DNA from 2 places in the Catenulispora subtropica genome. Region 2 is predicted to be linked to the other one. Evidence: riboswitches for the same ligand, from Rfam matches in the RefSeq annotation. Region 2 holds a riboswitch; the other holds the start of a gene.
What was found. Region 2 has a riboswitch for cobalamin ahead of ABD466_RS12090 (ribonucleoside-diphosphate reductase subunit alpha). Riboswitches for the same ligand answer to the same signal wherever they lie in the genome.
Positions count from the first base shown of each region.

Region 1: it holds a riboswitch for cobalamin, as region 2 does, so the genes downstream of both, cobN (cobaltochelatase subunit CobN) here and ABD466_RS12090 (ribonucleoside-diphosphate reductase subunit alpha) in region 2, are expected to answer to the same signal.

Region 1 covers NZ_BAAAQM010000020.1:115,469-121,288, forward strand. Annotated here, with positions in the region: gene cobN (cobaltochelatase subunit CobN) at 1-2,432, opposite strand, end outside; cobalamin riboswitch at 2,477-2,615, opposite strand; gene ABD466_RS19045 (cobalamin biosynthesis protein) at 2,614-3,558, opposite strand; gene ABD466_RS19050 (COG4280 domain-containing protein) at 3,668-4,408, shown strand; gene ABD466_RS19055 (hypothetical protein) at 4,396-4,596, shown strand; gene ABD466_RS19060 (DUF4265 domain-containing protein) at 4,619-5,119, opposite strand; gene ABD466_RS19065 (alpha/beta fold hydrolase) at 5,146-5,280, opposite strand; gene ABD466_RS19070 (beta-glucosidase family protein) at 5,439-5,820, opposite strand, start outside.
Region 2 covers NZ_BAAAQM010000011.1:61,569-67,388, reverse strand. Annotated here, with positions in the region: gene ABD466_RS12110 (ABC transporter substrate-binding protein) at 1-305, shown strand, start outside; gene ABD466_RS12105 (SGNH/GDSL hydrolase family protein) at 380-1,039, opposite strand; gene ABD466_RS12100 (quinone oxidoreductase family protein) at 1,098-2,081, shown strand; gene ABD466_RS12095 (PPOX class F420-dependent oxidoreductase) at 2,220-2,609, shown strand; cobalamin riboswitch at 2,682-2,936, shown strand; gene ABD466_RS12090 (ribonucleoside-diphosphate reductase subunit alpha) at 3,064-5,451, shown strand; gene ABD466_RS12085 (ribonucleotide-diphosphate reductase subunit beta) at 5,464-5,820, shown strand, end outside.

The DNA.
Region 1 (5,820 bases), on a different contig from region 2:
AGGGCGCGCAGCACGTTGGCGATCTCGTCGGTGGTGCGGGCCAGGCGCGGGACGAGTTCGGTCGCGGCGAAGCGCAGCACCCTGATGACGTCCGCGTCGCCGGCGCGCAGGACCTCGTCGCACACGCTCTCGGCGCGTGCGGAGTCCCAGTCGGTGGCGGCGAGCCCCTCGACGAGCCGCCGCGCCAGCGTCTCCAGCATGTCGACCGCGTCCGAAGCGGTCCGTGCGGGCGCCTGCGGCCCGGCCAGCTCGCTCAGCGACTCAGGGCTCTTCACCGGCGCGCCGGGCTCGGCCAGCAGGACCTGCTCGTCCAGGCCGACGAACGCCGCGAGCGCCTGCCGCAGTCCCGGCACCGCGCCGCTCACCCCGCCGAAGACCTGCTTCGCCCGCAGCACCGCCAACACGTCGGCGACCAGTTCCCCGCCTTCCGGCGCCCGGCCGAGGATGTGCAGCCCGTCGCGGATCTGCACGTCCTTGATCTCGCACAGGTAGCCGTCCAGGTGCAGCACGAACTCGTCGAAGTCGTCGTCGGCCGGCTGGCGCTCGACGTCGCCGTGCAGGAACGCCGCGAGGTCGTGGTGCAGCTGCGCGGCGCGGATCAGGGTCCAGATCTGCGCCCGCACCGCCGGGGCCTTGTCCGGGTCCAGCGCGGACACGGCGGCGTACTCGTCGAGCAGCTGCTCCAGCTTGGCCAGCTCGCCGTAGGTGTCGGCGCGCGCCATCGGCGGCATCAGGTGGTCGACGATGGTGGCGTGGCCGCGGCGCTTGGCCTGCGTGCCCTCGCCGGGGTCGTTGACGATGAACGGGTAGACCAGCGGCAGCTCGCCCAGGACCGCGTCCGGGGCGCACGACGCGGACAGGCCGAGGCCCTTGCCGGGCAGCCACTCCAGCGTGCCGTGCTTGCCGAGGTGCACGACGGCGTCCGCGCCGAACGCGTTCTCCAGCCAGCGGTAGGCGGCCAGGTAGTGGTGGCTCGGCGGCAGGTCGGGGTCGTGGTAGATGGCGATGGGGTTCTCGCCGAAGCCGCGCGGCGGCTGGATCATCAGCAGCACGTTCCCGAACTGGAGCGAGGCGAGCACGATGTCGTCCCCGTCGACGTAGAGCGAGCCGGGCGGCTCACCCCAGTGCCGGCGGATGCCCTCGCGCAGTTCGGCGGGCAAGCCCGCGAACCAGGACTCGTAATCGCCGAGCGGGACGCGGGCGGGGGCGGCCGCCAGCTGGTCCTCGGTGAGCCACTCGACGTCGTGGCCGCCCGCGGCGATGAGGCGGTGGATGAGCTCGTCGCCGTCCTCGGGGAAGTCGCCGACGGTGTAGCCGGCCGCGCGCAGGGCGGTGAGCAGGCGGACGGCGGAGGCAGGAGTGTCCAGGCCGACGGCGTTGCCGATGCGGGAATGCTTGGTCGGGTAGGAGGACAGGACCAGGGCGAGTTTCTTGTCGCTGTTGGGGATCGAGCGGAGTGCGGCATGGCGGAAGGCGATGCCCGCGAGCCGCCGGGCGCGCTCCTCGTCGGCGACGTAGACGGGGATGTCCGCCTCGCCCTTCTCCTTGAACGAGAAGGGGACGGCGATCAGGCGGCCGTCGAACTCCGGGATCGCGACCTGCATCGCCGCGTCCATCGGGGTGAGCGCGGCGTCGGAGTCCCGCCACGCCTCGCGGGAGGAGGTGAGACAGAGCCCTTGGATCACCGGGATGTCGAGGGCGGCCAGCGCTCCCACGTCCCAGGCGTCCTCGTCACCGCCGGCGCCGGCGTCGGCCGCGGTGGCCCCGCCGCCGGCCAGGACGGTGACGACCAGCGCGTCGCAGCGGCCGAGCAGCTCGACGAGGCCTTGGCCCGCGGCGTCGGACAGACCCCGCAGCGAGCCGCAGTAGACCGGCAGGGCGTTGGCGCCGCGGGCTTCGAGGGCGTCGGCGAGGGTGTCGACGAATCCTGTGTTGCCGGAGAGCTCGTGCGCGCGGTAGAAGACGATGCCGACGGTTGGGCGGCCGTCCCGGCTCGCCCGCTCGCCGTGCACCCCGAACTCGGGCATCGCCGTGGGCGCGTCGAATCCTTCGCCGCCGCCGAGCACCGTGTCGGTGAGGAAGTTCGCCAGCTGCGCCAGGTTCGCGGGACCGCCGGCGGTGAGGTAGTTCAGCGCGTCGGCCGCGACGCCGCCGGGCACGGTCGACAACGCCATCAGTTCGGCGTCCGGCACCGCCTCGCCGCCGAGGACGACGGCCGGAACCCCGCTGGCCGCGACCGCGTCGACCAGCCACTGCCACAGGCGGTGGCCGCCGAGCAGCCGCAGGACCGCGACGTCCGCGTCGCCGAGGAGCGGCGCGAGGCTGTCGGCATCCAGCCGGGCGGGATTCGCCGTGCGATAGGGGGCGCCGGACGCGTGGGCGGCCAGAAGCTCGGTGTCAGCGGTGGACAGCAGCAGAACGCGCGCGGGCATGCGGCGGCACTTCCTCTCGCGGAGTCCGCGCTCCGCCTCGGGCCGATGGTGACGGACGACAGGCAGTTCCTGACTCGCGGCCTTGAGGAGGACCGCTCACAGTTGCGGGACAGCGCCCGATTCGCACGGGCTTCCTGACTTCGTCGTCCGGGGGACAGTGTGCCAGATCGGCGGATCGGGGCTAGCCCCTGAATCGGCCGAGTCCCTTGGCGAGCCGCACCGCCGCGACGGCGGCCGCGCCGCCGACGGTCGCCGACAGCACCGACGCCCGCCGGATGTCGGCGACCCTCGGCGCGCGCCCCGAGCCCAGTACCGGCCGGTGTTCGACGACGTCGCCGTAGGTGTTGGTGCCGCCCAGGCGGACGCCGAGCGCGCCGGCGGCCGACGCCTCGCAGCGTCCGGCGTTCGGGCTGGGGTGGCGGGCGCCGTCGCGTCGCAGCGCCCTGAGGGCCTGGATGGGGCTGCCGCCGACGATCGGAGCCGCCGCGACCGTGACGGCGCCGGTGAACCGGGCCGGCAGGTAGTTCAGCACGTCGTCGAGCCGGGCCGCGGCCCAGCCGAAGTTCCGGTACCGCGCGTCGCGGTAGCCGACCATCGCGTCGAGCGTGTTCGACGCCCGGTACGCCAGCAGCCCCGGGATCCCCGCGACCGCGCCCCAGAACAGCGGGGCCACGACCGCGTCGGAGGTGTTCTCGGCGACCGATTCGACGACCGCGCGCGCGATCTGGTCGGCGTCCAGGCCCCGCGGGTCGCGGCCGCACAGGTGCGGCAGCCGTTCCCGGGCCGCCGCGAGGTCGCCCTCGGTCAGCGATCCGCCGATCAGCGCCGCCTCGCGCCGCAGCGACGTCCCGCCGAGTACGGTCCACGTCGCTGCGGCGGTCAGCGCCGTCCCGGCCCACGGGCGCCGCCCGAACCGCTCCCCCGCGACGCCCAACGCCGCGGCCCCCGCCACCAGAGTGCCCGCGTAGGCGGCACCCGCGACCCGCGAGTCCGCGTACATCACCTTCCGCAGCCCGGCGGCCACCCGGCCGAACCCGGCCACCGGATGCCCTCGCCGCGGGTCCGCGAAATACCAGTCCGCCGCGAAGCCGAGCGCGAGCCCCACGGCCCGGGAAGAAGATCGCATGCGCACAACCTATCGACGCCGCGCCATGGCCCGTCCTCAGGGAGCGACCGGCCGCTCCTCACCGCCGTGCCGTGACGGCTTCCGTGGCCGGACCGGTTACATTAACCCCGTGGGAACAGCTCTCCTGCTGCTGTCCGTCTACCTGGCCTGCGCGGTCGAGGCCGTGGAGGCTCTCACCATCGTGCTCGCCGCCGGCGTCACGCGCGGCTGGCGCCCGGCGCTGCAGGGCGTCGCGGCCGGGCTGCTCCTGCTCGGGGCCGTGGTCGCGGCCCTCGGGCCGGCGTTGACGGTGCTGCCGCTCAAGACGCTGCGGCTGGTGGTCGGCGGGCTGCTGCTGACCTTCGGGCTCCAGTGGCTGCGCAAAGCGATCCTGCGCGCGTCCGGTGACAAGGACCTGCGCGACGAGGCCGCGGCCTACCGCCGCCAGGTCGCCGCCGCCGCGCGGGTGACCAGCAGCAAGAAGCCGTTCGTCGACGACTGGTACGCCTTCACCTTGTCCTTCAAGGGTGTCGTCCTGGAGGGCCTGGAGGTCGCGTTCATCGCCCTCACCTTCGGCGCCAATCAGCACGGTGTCGCGCTCGCCGCGCTGGCCGCGGTCGCCGCCGTCCTCACCGTCGCGGCGGCGGGCGTCGTGCTGAAGGCCCCGCTGGCCCGCGTCCCGGAGAACACCATGAAGTTCGCGGTCGGTGTGATGCTCACCGGCTTCGGCATCTTCTGGGGCGCGGCGGGCGCCGGCGCGGAGTGGCCCGGCGGTGACGCCGCCCTCCCCGTCATCGTCGCCTATGTGCTGGCCGTCGCCGCCACCGCGGTCTGGGTCCTGCGCAGGAGGCGCGCGGTATGGGCCGGCTGAAAGCCTTCGCAGCCTTCTGGTACGAGTTCATCGTCGGCGACGATCCGATGGTCGCCGTCCTGATCATCGCCGCCCTGGCCGGCACCGCCGTCCTCAGCACCCGCACCACCGCGTGCTGGTGGCTGTTGCCGGTCGTCGTCACGCTGGCACTGGCCGCGACGCTGGCTCGGGCCGTCCGCCGGAAATAGCCCCGTAAGCCTCAGTGGCCGGTCACGCGGCGGAACGCCACGCGTCGGTGACGCAGCCTTCTTCGTACTGCCAGCGCCCGTCGCCCTCGCCCTCGATGAGGAAACGCTTCACCGCGGGGACGTCAGCGTGCTCCGGCACGTTCAGCGCGACCATGCCCAACTGGGCTATGCCCTCGCCCGTGACTCCGAACGGAGCGAGGGCCTCCAGCACCGCCCGACCGCTCTCGTCCTCGGGCCCGTCCCTGGCCGGGATGACCCGGATCGTGCAGTTCGCCGAGTAGCGGACCGCTTCCCGGACCCAGTGGACGCCGTCTTCGTCGGTCTCGAAGCGCACCACGTCGTCGACCGCGTAGCCCCGGACGAAGAACGGGACGTTGTCCAGCCGGGCCCGGTCGGTGCCGACGCGCACCGCCCAGACCCGCTCCGAACCGGCGGGCGGCCACCCGGACGCGTCCTGCTCCAACGCGAAGTCGACCTTCAACCGCTCGACGTGCGGAACGCTCGCCATATTCCTGCCAGCCACACCGCCAGCATCTCATCAGATCGGGATCAACGCTGATTCTGTTCCCAGAACGGCACCAGCACCGCGGTCAGCTCCTCCGGTCTCTCCTCGTTCGGCGTGTGCCCGGCACCGGTCATGAGCACGAACCGCACGCCGAGCCGCTCGGAGTATTCCCGCTGCACGTCCACCGGGATGAAGTCGTTCGTCCAGAACGTTTGTCAGAACCTTGTTAAAATCGGGGAGCGGGAAGGGTGGCGGTGGCGCCGGCTCCCTCACGCAGCCGGCGCCACCGCCGTTCGGCGGCGGGCCGGGACTCCGGGCCGCAGCACCCCGGGGGGTCTCAGCCCTGGGCGTCCGCCACCTCGACCCGCGTGCGGATCCGTGGGTCCGCCGCCGACCGGGACGCGATCAGGTCCCGCGGGCCCCCGTGCACCCGCCAGCCCTTCTCCTCCTCGTCCCAGCGGGCCAGCGCCCGGGCCGGGATCGTGACCGGGACGGTCGCGATCTCGCCCGGCGCGGCGAGGGTCGCGCCGAAGCCGACCAGACGCCGGGGGTCGGCCCCCGCGTCGCCCTCGCCGGTCAGATAGATCTGCACCACCTCGCGCCCGATGCGCGAGCCGGTGTTGCGGACCCGTACGAGCACCTCGACGTCGCCGCCCGCGGTGACCGCGGCCGTGATGTCCTCGTAGGACCAGGTGGTGTAGCCGAGACCGTGGCCGAAC
Region 2 (5,820 bases):
TGCGGGACGTGGGCCTGCCGCGGCCGGCGGCCGAGGACGTGGACCAGCTGATGCTGGAGGTCAGCCCCGAGCAGATCGGCAAGGCGGACGCCGACATCGTGTTCGTCACCACCTCCGACGACCCCTCGAAGACCAAGGAGACCGAGGTGCAGGGGACCGCGGTGTGGAAGGACCTGCCGGCGGTGAAGGAGAACCGGGTGTTCACCGTGCCGGACGAGACGTGGATGTCCGGGATCGGGGTGCAGGCCGCGGAGCAGATGCTGGGTGACATCGCGAAGGCGGCCGGGGTCGAGCTGCCGAAGTAGAGCCCAGATGTGGAGCGGGGGCGGTTTCTCGGTCAGCCGCTGATGTGGGTGTGGGCGGTACCCGCACCCACATTTCAGAGTTCGATAGCCGACAGAAACACGTCAGCAATCAGCGCGTGCCCCGCGAGGTTCGGATGGATCCGGTCATGCGACCAGTCCTCAGACCGCGTGCACCGCATCGCGTGATCGAAGACCCGCTGCGTCGCTATGTGCACCGCGTCGAACTCCTCAGCCAGACCCGCGACTGCGGCCGCGTAACGATCGCTGGTCGCGCGCTGTGGCTCCTCGCGGTCCGGCTCGATCACGTACGGGTCGGCGAGGATCAGGCGGCAGCCGGTCTCCTCGACGGCACGGCGCAGCAGTCCGCGCAGCGTCTCGACGAACTCGTCGAGCGGGACGGCGTTCTGCGGGTGGCCGTCGAACGCGCGCCAGACGTCGTTGATCCCGATCATCACCGACAGCCAGTCCGGACGCGGCGCCAACGCGTCGGTGTCCCACCGCTGGGCGAGGTGGCGCACGGTGTTCCCGCTGTTGCCGCGGTTGGTCCAGGTCAGCCGGACTTCCGGATGCCGGGCCGTCGTGAACGCCCGCAGCAGGCTGACATAGCCGTTCCCGTAGGGGGCGTTCTCCTCCCGGCGCCCGCAGTCCGTGATGCTGTCGCCGATGAGCAGGATGTGCTGACCGTCCTTGAACAACACGCGGGCCGCCTTCCGGAGTGCTGCGGGTATGGGCATCCGATCATGCCGGTATTTTCGTTCGGGCAGCAATCGGATCAAGGGAGGGGCACCCGTCATGAAGGCCGTCCAGTTCAGCGAGCCCGGCGGTACCGAGCACATCGCAGAGGTCGATGTTCCGACGCCGGAGCCCGCGCCGGGGCAGATCGCGATCGCGGTCCGCTACGCGGGCCTGAACTTCGTGGACGTCCTCGCCCGCCGCGGTGTGCCCGGCTACGCGACCGGCTGGCCGTATGTGCCGGGCATGGAAGTCGGCGGCGAGGTGGCGGCGGTCGGCGAGGGCGTCGACGGGTTCGCGGTCGGTGACGCGGTGGTGGCGTTCACGGTCGACGGCGGTGGTCTGGCCGAGACCGTGGTGGCCGAGGCCGGCCTGGCCGCGCGGGTGCCGGACGGGCTGGCCCTGGAGCGGGCCACCATCGTGCCGCTCACGTGGGCCACGGCCGTCGGGCTCGCCGACGCCGCTCATGTGTCCTCGAAGGACCGGGTCCTGGTCACCGGCGCCGGGGGCGGGGTCGGCGACGCGCTGGCGGCCGTGCTGAGCCTGCGCACTCCGCGTTGCGTCGTCGGCGGCACGAGCGCGAACTCCGCGGGCAGGCTGGCGGCGGTCTACCGTCCGGCGGTGCGGGACGCGGAGTTCGGCGCGGCGGCCCGCAAGGCCAACGACGACGAACTCTTCGACGTCGTGCTGGAGTCCATCGGCGGCGACGTGGCGTCGGCCTCGCTCGGGCTGCTCGCGCCGGGGGGCCGCTACGTCAGCTACGGCGCCGCGGCCGGTCAGCCCGACCCGGCCGCCCCGGCGCCGGCGGACCTGCGGCGCAACAACTGGACCACCGCCGGCTTCAGCATCATCAACCGGGCCCGCGCCGACGCGCGCGCCGTCGGGGCGCTCATCGCGGCGGTGTTCGCGCTCGCCGAGGCGGGCTCGGGATGGGAGCTCCCGGCGCCGCGGGTGGTCGCGTGGGACGAGGCGATCGACGCGCACATCGCGCAGGCCGAGAACCGCAGCCCGGGCAAGACCGTCGTCGCCGTCCGGGGTTCCTGAGCCGCTCCGAGGCCCGCCCGTCCACGGGAGAACCGGAACCGGGTCGTGGATGGGCGGACCTCGCACGATCAGGGATCGTGATCGCTGCGTGTCGGATCGCGACTTGCGGGGTCGCACCGGGCCGGATGGAGTGGAGCCATGTCTGTGATCCCCGAGTCGCACGCCGACCTGCTCGAGCGCCCCGTCTTCTGTCACCTGGCGACCATCCGCGCGGACGGGAACCCGCACGTGAACCCGATGTGGTTCCTGTGGGACGGCGAGTTCCTGTCGTTCACCACCTCGACCAAGCGTGCGAAGTACAAGGAGCTCAGCGAGCGCCCGAACGCCGCGGTGTCGATCAACGACCCGGACGCGCCGTACCGGTACCTGGAGTTGCGCGGCACCGTGGAACGGATCGAACCGGACACCGAGGGTGCCTTCTTCGCGGTGCTGGCGGACCGTTACTCGCTGCCGATGGACGGCCCCGTGGGCGACGCTCCGTACCGGGTGCGGATCTACCTGCGGCCGACGCACGCGACGTTCCAGTAGCAGCTCTCAGCACGCCCCGGTAGCCCTCTGACATACAGCATGTTGATTGTGAATTAGAGCCCGCCACAAGATATGGTGTCCGACGCAGCTGGTTCGGCCGTCCGCTCGCAGCACGGGCGGCGGCCGAGGCAAGAGGGAACCCGGTGCGAGTCCGGGACTGCCCCGCAGCGGTGAGTGGGAACGACCGCCGTCGTGCACACTGGGCCGGCGGCGCCTTCGGGCGCCGGCGCCGGCCTGGGAAGTGACGGCCAGTAGGTTCCGGGTCCGGGAGTCTCCGGTCCCCGGACGCCCGCGAGTCCGAAGACCTGCCAGCGGTGCCGCGCCCGGACATGGGGTGCGGCCGGTCCGAGGCCGCGCGGGACGGCTGACGGCGAAGGGCGCCGCGCTGCCGCGCGCCTTCTCGTCTCCTCGCGCACGGTCCGGATCGGGACCTACGACTGGCGAGGAGAGGGTTGTGACGGTCACGCAGGTCGGGATCGATGTCGATGCCGGCACGGGGTCGGGCGGGGCGGAGCCGGCGACGCCGCCTCCGGCGGGGACGGCGACGGTCTCCGAGCGGTCCCTGGAAGCGGCCGTCACGCGCTGGGCCGCCGGCCTCCCCGACGTCGACCCGGGCCGCGTCGCCCGCAAGACCTTCGCCGGCCTGCCCGCCGGCGCCGGCCCGGCCCAGGCCGCCGAGCTGGCCGTGCAGTGCGCGGCCGAGCTGATCGGCGAGGAGCCGCAGTACTCGAAGCTGGCGGCGCGGCTGCTGGCGGCGGTGATCGCGGACGAGGCCGCGGGGCAGGGCGCGGTGGCGTTCAGCGCGGCGATCGCCGTCGGGCATCGGGAGGGCCTGATCGGCGATCTCACCGCCGCCTTCGTCGCCGCGGAGGCCGAGCGGTTCGACGCCGCCATCGACGGGGACGGCGATCTCCGCTTCGAGTACTTCGGGCTGCGTACCGTCTACGACCGCTACCTGCTGCGGCACCCGGTCACCCGCCGGGTCATCGAGACGCCGCAGCACTTCCTGCTGCGGGTGGCCGCCGGGCTGTCGGAGCAGGCCGAGGAGGCGATCGGCTTCTACCGGCTGATGTCCTCGCTGGCCTACCTGCCCAGCTCCCCCACGCTGTTCAACTCGGGCACGCGGCACACCCAGATGTCGTCCTGCTATCTGGTCGACTCCCCGCGCGACGAGCTCGACTCCATCTACGCGCGCTACCACCAGGTGGCACGGCTGTCGAAGTTCGCCGGCGGGATCGGCATCGCCTTCTCGCGCGTGCGGGGGCGCGGCGCGCTGATCCGCAGCACCAACGGCCGCTCGAACGGGATCGTGCCGTTCCTGCGCACGCTGGACTCCTCGGTCGCCGCGGTCAACCAGGGCGGACGCCGCAAGGGCGCGGCGTGCGTCTACCTGGAGCCGTGGCACCCGGACATCGAGGAGTTCCTGCAGCTGCGGGACAACACCGGCGAGGACGCGCGCCGCACCCACAACCTGAACCTGGCGAACTGGATCCCGGACGAGTTCATGCGCCGGGTCGAGGCGGACGCGCTGTGGTCGCTGATGGACCCGGACCAGGTGCCGGAGCTGCCGGACCTGTGGGGCGAGGCGTTCGACGCCGCGTACCGCCGGGCCGAGGCCGAGGGCCGTTACGTCCGGCAGCTCCCGGCGCGCGAGCTCTACGGCAGGATGATGCGGACGCTGGCGCAGACCGGCAACGGGTGGATGACGTTCAAGGACGCCTCGAACCGGCTCTGCAACCAGACCGCGGAGCCGGGCCCCGGCGAGAGCCGGAACACGGTGCACCTGTCGAATCTGTGCACGGAGATCATCGAGGTGTCCTCGGACGCCGAGACCGCGGTGTGCAACCTGGGGTCGGTCAACCTGGCGGCGCACCTGACCGCGGACCGGTCGGCCGTGGACTGGGACCGGCTGCGGGACACGGTCCGCACGGCGGTGGTGTTCCTGGACCGCGTCATCGACATCAACTACTACCCGAGCGAGCAGACCGCGGCGTCGAACCCGCGGTGGCGGCCGGTCGGGCTGGGGCTGATGGGGCTGCAGGACGTGTTCTTCGCGCTGCGGCTGCCGTTCGACGACCCGCGGGCGCGCAAGCTTTCGACGCGGATCGCCGAGGAGATCTACCTGACGGCGCTGGAGACGTCGGCCGGGCTGGCCGAGCGGTTCGGCGCGCACCCGGCGTTCGACCGGACCCGGGCCGCCGGGGGCGCGCTGCAGCCGGACCTGTGGGGCTCGGCGACGTCCCCGGCGCTGGCCGCCCGGTGGAGCGCTCTGCGTTCCCGCGTGGCCGCGACCGGCCTGCGCAACTCGCTGCTGGTGGCGATCGCGCCGACCGCCACGATCGCCTCGATCGCGGGCTGCTACGAGTGCATCGAGCCGCAGGTGTCGAACCTGTTCAAGCGCGAGACGCTGTCCGGGGAGTTCCTGCAGATCAACAGCGCGCTGGTGAGCGAGCTGAAGGCGCTGGGGCTGTGGACGCCGGCGGTGCGGGACGCGATCAAGCGGGCCGAGGGGTCCGTGCAGGACATCGAGGCGCTGCCGGCGGAGCTGCGGACGCTGTACCGGACGGCGTGGGAGCTGCCGCAGCGGGCGCTGATCGACCTGGCTGCGGCGCGGGGGCCGTTCGTGGACCAGTCGCAGTCGCTGAACCTGTTCCTGGCGGCGCCGACGATCGGGAAGCTGTCGTCGATGTACATGTACGCGTGGAAGGCCGGGCTGAAGTCCACGTACTACCTCCGGTCGCGGCCGGCGACGCGGATCCAGCAGGCGACGGTGACCGTCGCCTCGGAAGAGGCCGTCGCCTGCTCGCTGGAGAACCCCGAAGCCTGCGAAGCCTGCCAGTAAAGGAAGCCTTTGATGCTGCTCGACCCCGGTCTGGACCTGACCTTGCGCCCGATGCGCTACCCGCGTTTCTTCGACCGCTTCCGTGACGCGATCAAGAACACGTGGACCGTGGAGGAGGTGGACCTGCACAGCGACCTCGCCGACCTGGACCGGCTCTCGGCGGCCGAGCGGCACCTGGTGTCGCGGCTGGTCGCCTTCTTCGCCACCGGCGACACGATCGTCGCGAACAACCTCGTGCTGAACCTGTATCAGCACGTGAACAGCCCCGAGGGGCGGTTGTACCTGTCGCGGCAGCTGTTCGAGGAGGCCGTTCATGTGCAGTTCTACCTGAACCTGCTCGACACCTATGTGCCCGACGAGGACGAGCGG